2 linked regions of the Luteolibacter sp. LG18 genome follow. Each later gene encodes a partner of the first gene's protein in a complex. Links are inferred from orthologs where the notes say so. Each region holds a gene or a part of one and is shown on either strand. Other genes may lie near its edges.

Region 1 (4,355 bases):
CGATGCCGCTGCGTCCGCCGCCGTCCTCATACCACACGGCGGAGCCGAGCGAGGAGCCGCCGTTCCAGCCACCGCGCGCCGTTCCGCCCGTGACCACGAGCCCGAGCGGACTGCCTTCCGGAGTGAAGAAACCGGCATTGATCGCCGCGATGCCATGCAGCGCCTGCCCCGCGGCCTGGCTGTCCGCCCATTGCGAACCCGGGCCGCCCGCTTGATCCGCCACCTCCAGCCGGTGCGTCCGCGAATCGAACGCCACCCCGTCCAAGGATATTCCACCCACCCCGGTCACCACGTGGCGCGGTGCGGCGGCGGGATGGCTGGCCGCCACTGGCACGCTCTCAACCGGGGCGGGGGAGAGCGTAGGTGCCGTTGACCCGACCTTCGGCTTGGCTGCGGCGGTCACCGGTTCCCGGGGGTGAGGCGCAGGGGAAACCTTGGGCTTCACCGGCGAACACCCCACCGCCAGCAGTGCCAGCCCACAGCCTAACCATCGCGATTGATTCACCCCCGATCGTTGCCACGGCCCATCCGGCTTTGCAACTTCGCCCTCTAATTCCGGCTGGCGACTCCCAGCAGCGTCTGGAATCCAGGCGCGTTCGGCTCGCGGTCGGCCACCATCGTCTCCACGGTGGCAAACCCGGCCTTCTCCAGCATCCCGGCCAGATCGCTTTCGGCGAAACCCAGCCAGCGGTCGGCATAAAGTTCCCGGGCTTCCTCGAAACTGTGCTGGAGCAGATCCAGCACGATCAACTGCCCGCCCGGTTTCAGCATCCGGAAGGCCGCATCGAGCGCCCGCTGTGGGTGCTCGGCGTGGTGCAGGGCCTGGCTGAGGATCGCCAGATCCACCGTCCCGGCCTCGATCGGCGGCGCTTCGATGTCGCCGAGACGGTATTCCAAGTTCGGTAGACCGTGCTTCACTGCCAGCTCGCGGCCGAATTCGACCATCTTCGGCGAAAGGTCCACCGCGATCACCTTTTCCGCCCGCCGGGCCAGCAATTGGGAAAGCGTGCCCTCACCGGCTCCGAGGTCCGCCACCACCCGGTAGTTCAGCACCCGCAGCATCGCTTCCGCCAGCCCCTTCCACGAGCGGCCCGGCACGTAGTCGCGCCCGAAGCGCCCCGCCAGTTCATCGAAGTAGGCGCGCGAGGCGTCCTTGCGCTTGGAAACCAGGTGCCGCAGCGCCGCCGCGTCCTTCTCCACCTCCCGCACCTCCTTCGCCGCGAGCCGGGCGACCTCCATCAGATCCGGAGCCGCGGCACAGGAGTAGATGTTGTTCTTTCCGCTGCGCTCGTCCTCCACCAGCTCCTCCGTCTTCATCTGGGATAGCTGGGTGGAAATCCGGCTCTGGCCCATTCCCAGGATCTCCTGCAACTCGGCCACCGACAACGCCTCCCGCTCCAGCAGCATCAGGATGCGGAGCCGGGTCGGATCGGCCAGGAGCTTCAGGGATTTGAGCATTGACGCCATGTGCCCAGCGATTACATCAACGCATCACGATTTGACGATACGAAAATCGATTCCCGCATGAGCACCTACATTTTCTCCTCCGAGTCCGTCGGCGAAGGCCATCCCGACAAAGTGGCGGACACGATCTCCGATGCGATCCTCGATGCCGTCCTCGCGCAGGACCCGAAGGGCCGCGTGGCGTGCGAAACCCTGGTGAAGAGCAATGTCGTCGTCATCGCCGGCGAGCTCACCACCACCGCCAAGCTCGACTTCGAAGCCATCGTCCGCCAGGCCGTCCGCGGCATCGGCTACACCAACAACGACGACGTCTTCCACGCCGACACGATCTTCATCAACAACTACCTCACCGGCCAGTCCCCGGACATCGCCCAGGGCGTGGACGCGAAGAAGGCCAAGGGCAAGAAGACCGCCGAGCAGGGCGCGGGTGACCAGGGCATCATGTTCGGCTACGCCTGCGACGAAACGCCGGAGCTCATGCCCGCCCCGGTCATGTTCGCCCACCGCCTCGGCCGCGAGCTCACCGCGATTCGCAAGTCCGGCAAGGTGAAATGGCTCCGCCCGGACGCGAAGTCCCAGGTGTCCGTCGAGTACGTCGACGGCAAGCCGACCCGCATCGTCAACGTCGTCATCTCCACCCAGCACGCTGCGGGTGTGGAGCACGCCGAGATCGAGAAATTCTGCATCGAGAAGGTCATCAAGAAAGTCCTTCCGAAGAACATGCTCAAGGGCACCGAGTTCCTCATCAACCCGACCGGCAACTTCGTGATCGGCGGTCCGCAGGGTGACTCCGGCCTCACCGGCCGCAAGATCATCGTCGACACCTACGGCGGCACCGGCCGCCACGGTGGCGGTGCTTTCTCCGGCAAGGACCCGTCCAAGGTCGACCGCTCCGCCGCCTACATGGGCCGCTGGGTCGCCAAGAACGTCGTCGCCGCCGGCCTCGCCAAGCGTTGCGAAGTCCAGTTCGCCTACGCCATCGGCCACCCGCTTCCCGTCAGCGTCCATGTCGACACCTTCGGCACCGGCACCAAGCCCGACGCCGACATCCTCGCCGGCATCCTGAAGGTCTTCTCCTTCAAGCCCGCCGACATCATCAAGCAGCTCAACCTGCTCCGCCCGATCTACTCGAAGTCCACCAACTACGGCCACTTCGGCAAGGACGACGAGGACCTCACCTGGGAGCGTACCGACAAGGCCGCGGCTCTGAAGAAGGCCGTTCGCTGAAGCTCACAGAAGCAAGACTTCAAGAAGTAAGAAGGAAGAGAAGAGGAAGAAAGGAGCCTCATGCCGCAGCACAAGTTTGAAGATCTTGAGGTCTGGAAACGCAGCTCGCGGCTTGCGGTGTCGGTTTTGGAACTCATCGACTCCATCCGCTTGTTCGCTCTTCGCGATCAGATGGCTCGCTGCTGCATCTCGGTTCCTTCCAACATCGCGGAAGGGGCCGAGCGAGAAAGCGACAAAGAGTTCCGACGTTTCCTTGCGATCGCCAAAGGTTCTGCGGGAGAACTCCGGACCCAACTCTACATCGGCCTTCGCGCCGGAGTCTTCACCCAAGAGGCTGCCGCCCCCCTTATCCAAGAGGCTCGCGAGATTTCTTCGATGATCGAAGGTCTCCGCAAGAAACTCGGCGGTGGAGGCATGTTCAACGCTCTTCTCTCCCTCTTCTTCTGATCTTACTTCTTACTTCTTCCAGTCTTACGTCTCCAACCACCACCACCAAAACGCTTATGTCTTCCTCCACACTCGCCCCGGCCCCGAAGGCCGCCGCCGACTACAAAGTCGCCGACATCTCCCTCGCCGAATTCGGCCGCAAGGAGATTGAAATCGCCGAGCACGAAATGCCGGGCCTGATGGCCACCCGCGCCAAGTACGGCCCGGAGAAGCCGCTCCAGGGCGTCCGCATCATGGGCTCGCTGCACATGACCATCCAGACCGCCGTGCTCATCGAGACCCTCGTCGAGCTCGGTGCTGAAGTGCGCTGGGTGTCCTGCAACATCTTCTCCACCCAGGACCACGCCGCCGCGGCCATCGCCGCCGCCGGCATCCCCGTCTTCGCCTGGAAGGGCGAGACGCTGGAAGAGTATTGGTGGTGTACCTGGCAGGCCCTCGTCAATCCGGCCGGCCTCGGCCCGGAACTCATCGTCGATGACGGTGGCGACGCGACCCTCCTCATCCACAAGGGCTACGAACTCGAGAACGGTTCCGACTGGGTCAACACCCCGTCCGGTTCCCACGAGGAGCAGGTCATCAAGGACCTCCTCAAGAAGGTCCACGCCGAACAGCCGGGCATCTTCGCGACCATCGTGAAGGACTGGAAGGGCGTTTCGGAAGAAACCACCACTGGTGTCCACCGCCTCTATCAGATGGCGAAGGCCGGCACGCTGCTCGTTCCCGCGATCAACGTGAACGACTCCGTCACCAAGTCGAAGTTCGACAACCTCTACGGCTGCCGCGAGTCGCTCGTCGATGGCATCAAGCGCGCCACCGACGTCATGATCTCCGGCAAGGTCGGTGTGGTCTGTGGCTACGGTGATGTCGGCAAGGGCTGCGCCCAAGCCCTCCGCGGCCAGGGTGCCCAGGTTGTCGTGACCGAAGTCGATCCGATCTGCGCCCTGCAGGCCGCGATGGAAGGCTTCCGCGTGCTGCCCGTCGAGGACACCCTCGGCTGGGGCGACATCTACGTCACCACCACGGGCAACAAGGACATCATCCGCCTTGAGCACATGGAGAAGATGAAGGACCAGGCCATCGTCTGCAACATCGGCCACTTCGACAACGAGATCCAGATCGACAAGCTCAACAACGCCGCCGGCGTGGTGCGCAACAACATCAAGCCCCAGGTCGACAAGTACACGTTCCCGACCGGCAACAGCATCTACATGCTCGCC
Region 2 (3,602 bases), 5.0 Mb from region 1 along the record:
ACGTCAGGGCACCTTCCAGGTTCACGCCATGGCGCGCGGCCAGCTCGTGTTTCCGCGCGAAGCTGGCGGCGGTGTAGCTCGAATACATCGTGCCGTTGCGGTAGCCGTTCTGCGGCCCTTGGCAGGCAGCACAGCCTTCCGGGTCCGACTCACCGATGACGATCGGCGTGCTCTTGTATTCGGGGAATTTCGCGATCACCGAGAAGGCTCCGTTGATGTCGCGAAGCTGGTTGGCGATGCCCATCTGGACGTGGCCGTTCACGAACTTCGGCTGGCCCTTGGCGTGGAAGGAAATCAGGTCCAGCGGCGTGCCCTTCTGGCCGGTCACCGTGTTCGAGCCCTCCTGGCAGTGCTTCAGGAACTTCTCCAGCGTGCCGCCTCCCGGGCCACCCGCGGTTTCCGGCCCACCGATGCGGGCGTTCGGAAGCGCGCGCCGGACCCCGGCCACCGAGTGGTCGTAGAGCTTGTAGAACTCATCCTGCGTGCCGCGCCAGTAGCCGATGTTCGGCTCGTTCCACAACTGCCACCACCACGTGTCCACCTCTGCCTTGCCGTATTTCTCCAGGCAATGCTTCGCCCACTGGTAGCACAGCTCCTCCCACTTCGCGTAATCCTTCGGCGGGTAGGTCCAGCCAAGGTAGATGGTGTCGTATTTCGCCTCCGGCGTCCAATGGTGGCGGTAGGGCTCCGGCTTCGTCGACAGGGCCTGCGGCATGAACCCGAGCTGGACATACGGACGCACGCCGCGCTCCAGGTAGGCGTCGAAGATCTTGTCGGTGATCGTCCAATCGTAAACCGGGTTGCCCGCGGCATCCTCGGTGTAGGCATTGGTGCTGCCCCATTTCAGGGCCGGGGTGCCGTCGCCAGTGGTGAGCATGTTGTGGGCGCGGAAATAGACCTGCTTCGGGGCCATCTCGCCAAGTTCACCGAGCAGCTTCTTGCCATCCTTCATGTAGGCGTAGTTCGGCTCGTCCGCACCGAAGTAACGCCAGATCGGCTTCAGCGGTCCGGCCGGTTTCGACGCGTCCACGCGGATCTTCACCGGAAACGCCTCCGGTTGCTGGGCGGAACAAACGGCGGTCAGCAGGCCGAGTCCGGCCAAGGTCCGGAAGGCGCGCGAGAAGGAGGCAGGGCGGTTCATCTTATCCCACCGTAGAGCAAACCCTCCCCGGCGTCTTGTAAGCGGACGACATATCCTTGGAAAATCCGGACGGGGGGTGGGGCCATCGTAGCTGAAAGCTCTGCTTTCAGAATGTAGGGGGAAGCTCCCGCTTTCCCTCTTCGGGAGAGGAGATCGTTCGGCCCAACCGCCGCCGCCAACGGAGCTGGCGGAGACGATTCGAAAGCAGAGTTTTCGACTACATTGCACAAAAAAGCCGCCCCGGTCTCCCGGGACGGCTTCTTGATTCGTTTGGCTGGCAGTTCGAAAACCGCCGGACGACTTAGAAGTCGCCCATGCCGTGGTCGTGGCCGTGGCCACCGGCGGCGGCTTCCTTCTTCTCCGGCTTCTCGGTGATGAGAGCCTCGGTGGTCAGGAGCAGGCCGGCGATCGAGGCGGCGTTCTGCAGGGCGGAACGGGTCACCTTGGTCGGGTCGACCACGCCGGAAGCGATGAGGTCTTCGTAGGTGTCGGTGGCGACGTTGTAGCCTTCGGCACCCGACTTCACGCGGGAGACGATGAGGGCACCTTCGCGACCGGCGTTGGCGGCGAGCTGGCGGAGCGGAGCTTCCACGGCGCGGGCAATGATGCCGGCACCGGTGGCTTCGTCACCGACGAGGCCGAGGTCGCCGACGGCGGCCTGGGCGCGGATCAGCGCGGTGCCACCGCCCGGGACGATGCCTTCCTCAACCGCCGCACGGGTGGCGTGGAGGGCGTCTTCGACGCGGGCCTTCTTCTCCTTCATCTCGGTCTCGGTGGCGGCACCGACGTTGATGACGGCCACACCGCCGGCGAGCTTGGCGAGGCGCTCCTGGAGCTTCTCGCGGTCGTAATCGCTGGTGGTGTCTTCGATCTGGCGGCGGATCTGGTTCACGCGGCCGGTGATGCTGTCGCTGGAACCGGCGCCTTCGACGATCACCGTGCTCTCCTTGGAGATGGTGATGCGCTTGGCGGAGCCGAGGTCGGACAGTTCGACGGACTCCAGCTTGATGCCGAGGTCGTCGGTGATGACCTTGCCACCGGTGAGGACGGCGATGTCTTCGAGCATGGCCTTGCGACGGTCACCGAAGCCCGGAGCCTTCACGGCGGCGACGTTGAGGATGCCGCGGAGCTTGTTCACCACGAGGGCGGCAAGGGCTTCGCCCTCGACGTCTTCGGCGATGATGAGGAACGGGCGGCCGGTCTTGGCGACCTTCTCAAGCAGCGGGAGGAAATCCTTCAGCGAGGAGATCTTCTTCTCGTTGATGAGGATGTACGGGCTGTCGAGCACGGCTTCCATGCTCTCCGCGTCGGTCACGAAGTACGGGGACAGGTAGCCCTTGTCGAACTGCATGCCTTCCACCACGTCGAGCGTGGTTTCGATGCCCTTGGCTTCTTCCACGGTGATCGTGCCGTCCTTGCCGACCTTGTCCATCGCCTCGGCGATGATGTTGCCGATCTCGGAGTCCCAGTTGGCGGACACGGTGGCGACCTGGGCGATCTCCTTGGTGTCGGACACCGTCTTGGAGATGTTCTTGAGCTGGGCGACGATGGCCTCGGTGGCCTTCAGGATGCCGCGCTGGAGCGAGATCGGGTTGGCACCGGCGGTCACGTTGCGGAGGCCTTCCTTGTAGATGGCTTCAGCGAGCACGGTCGCGGTGGTGGTGCCGTCGCCGGCGATGTCGGAGGTCTTCGAGGAGACTTCGCGGATGAGCTGGGCACCCATGTTCTCATAGGGATCCTCGAGCTCGATTTCCTTGGCGACGGAAACGCCGTCCTTGGTGATGGTCGGGGAGCCGAACTTCTTGTCGAGGATGACATTGCGGCCGGCCGGTCCGAGGGTGGCCTTCACGGCCTTGGCGAGTTTCTCAACGCCGCGCAGGAGGGCCTGGCGGGCGGCTTCGTCGAATTGGAGTTGTTTAGCCATTTTGGTTACTGGTTAAAAGTTGTAGGTGATACGTAATAAGATGGAGGGCATTCGGCGAAGGTTGGTGGTCAGGGACTCTTCCCAATAACCTCCAACCTTTAACGAATAGCCCGTCGGCTTCAGCCAACGATGCCGAGGATGTCGCTCTCGTTGATGATGAGCACTTCCTGGCCGTCGATTTTCACTTCGGTGCCGCCGTACTTGGAGATGAGGACCTTGTCGCCCACCTTCACGGTGAACTCGATGTCCTTGCCATCGGAGTCCTTGCCGCCGGTGCCCAGGGAGAGCACTTCGGCTTCCTGCGGCTTTTCCTTGGCGGTATCAGGAAGGACGATGCCACCGGCGCTGATCGCGTCGGCTTCGATGCGCTTCACGAGGACACGCTGACCGAGAGGTTTGATGCTAGCCATGTTTGCTGTGTGTTGTGGGGTTGGTTTTCGTTGAGAATGCCGCTCCGCAGCCATGGGGGCCGCGGAGCGGAAAGATTTCAGGATTCAGGGATCAATCAACAACTTCGGCGTCGACGACCTTGCCCTT

The links. Proteins that work in one complex are often made in the same cells at the same time.
Region 2: the proteins of metK (region 1) and groL are in contact, whole or in part, in a cryo-EM structure (PDB 8P4O), measured with the Escherichia coli proteins. The link is inferred for Luteolibacter sp. LG18 from one-to-one orthologs.

Annotation. Positions count from the first base shown.
Region 1 is NZ_AP024600.1:5,777,904-5,782,258, reverse strand. Bases 761-3,607 are described here. They hold metK (methionine adenosyltransferase), read left to right. Parts: upstream 761-1,524; coding sequence 1,525-2,691; downstream 2,692-3,607. Other genes in these bases: ahcY (adenosylhomocysteinase), read left to right, coding at 3,195-3,607; llg_RS22920 (four helix bundle protein), read left to right, coding at 2,752-3,138; llg_RS22930 (metalloregulator ArsR/SmtB family transcription factor), read right to left, coding at 761-1,467. Outside these bases: llg_RS22935 (phosphodiester glycosidase family protein), read right to left, coding at 1-403; more of llg_RS22930, read right to left, coding at 550-760; more of ahcY, read left to right, coding at 3,608-4,355. UniProt on the Escherichia coli protein: Catalyzes the formation of S-adenosylmethionine (AdoMet) from methionine and ATP.
Region 2 is NZ_AP024600.1:729,776-733,377, forward strand. What follows is about bases 755-3,602. They hold groL (chaperonin GroEL), read right to left. Parts: upstream 3,066-3,602; coding sequence 1,443-3,065; downstream 755-1,442. Other genes in these bases: llg_RS03010 (hypothetical protein), read right to left, coding at 755-1,141; llg_RS03020 (co-chaperone GroES), read right to left, coding at 3,185-3,475; dnaK (molecular chaperone DnaK), read right to left, coding at 3,567-3,602. Also shown: more of llg_RS03010, read right to left, coding at 1-754.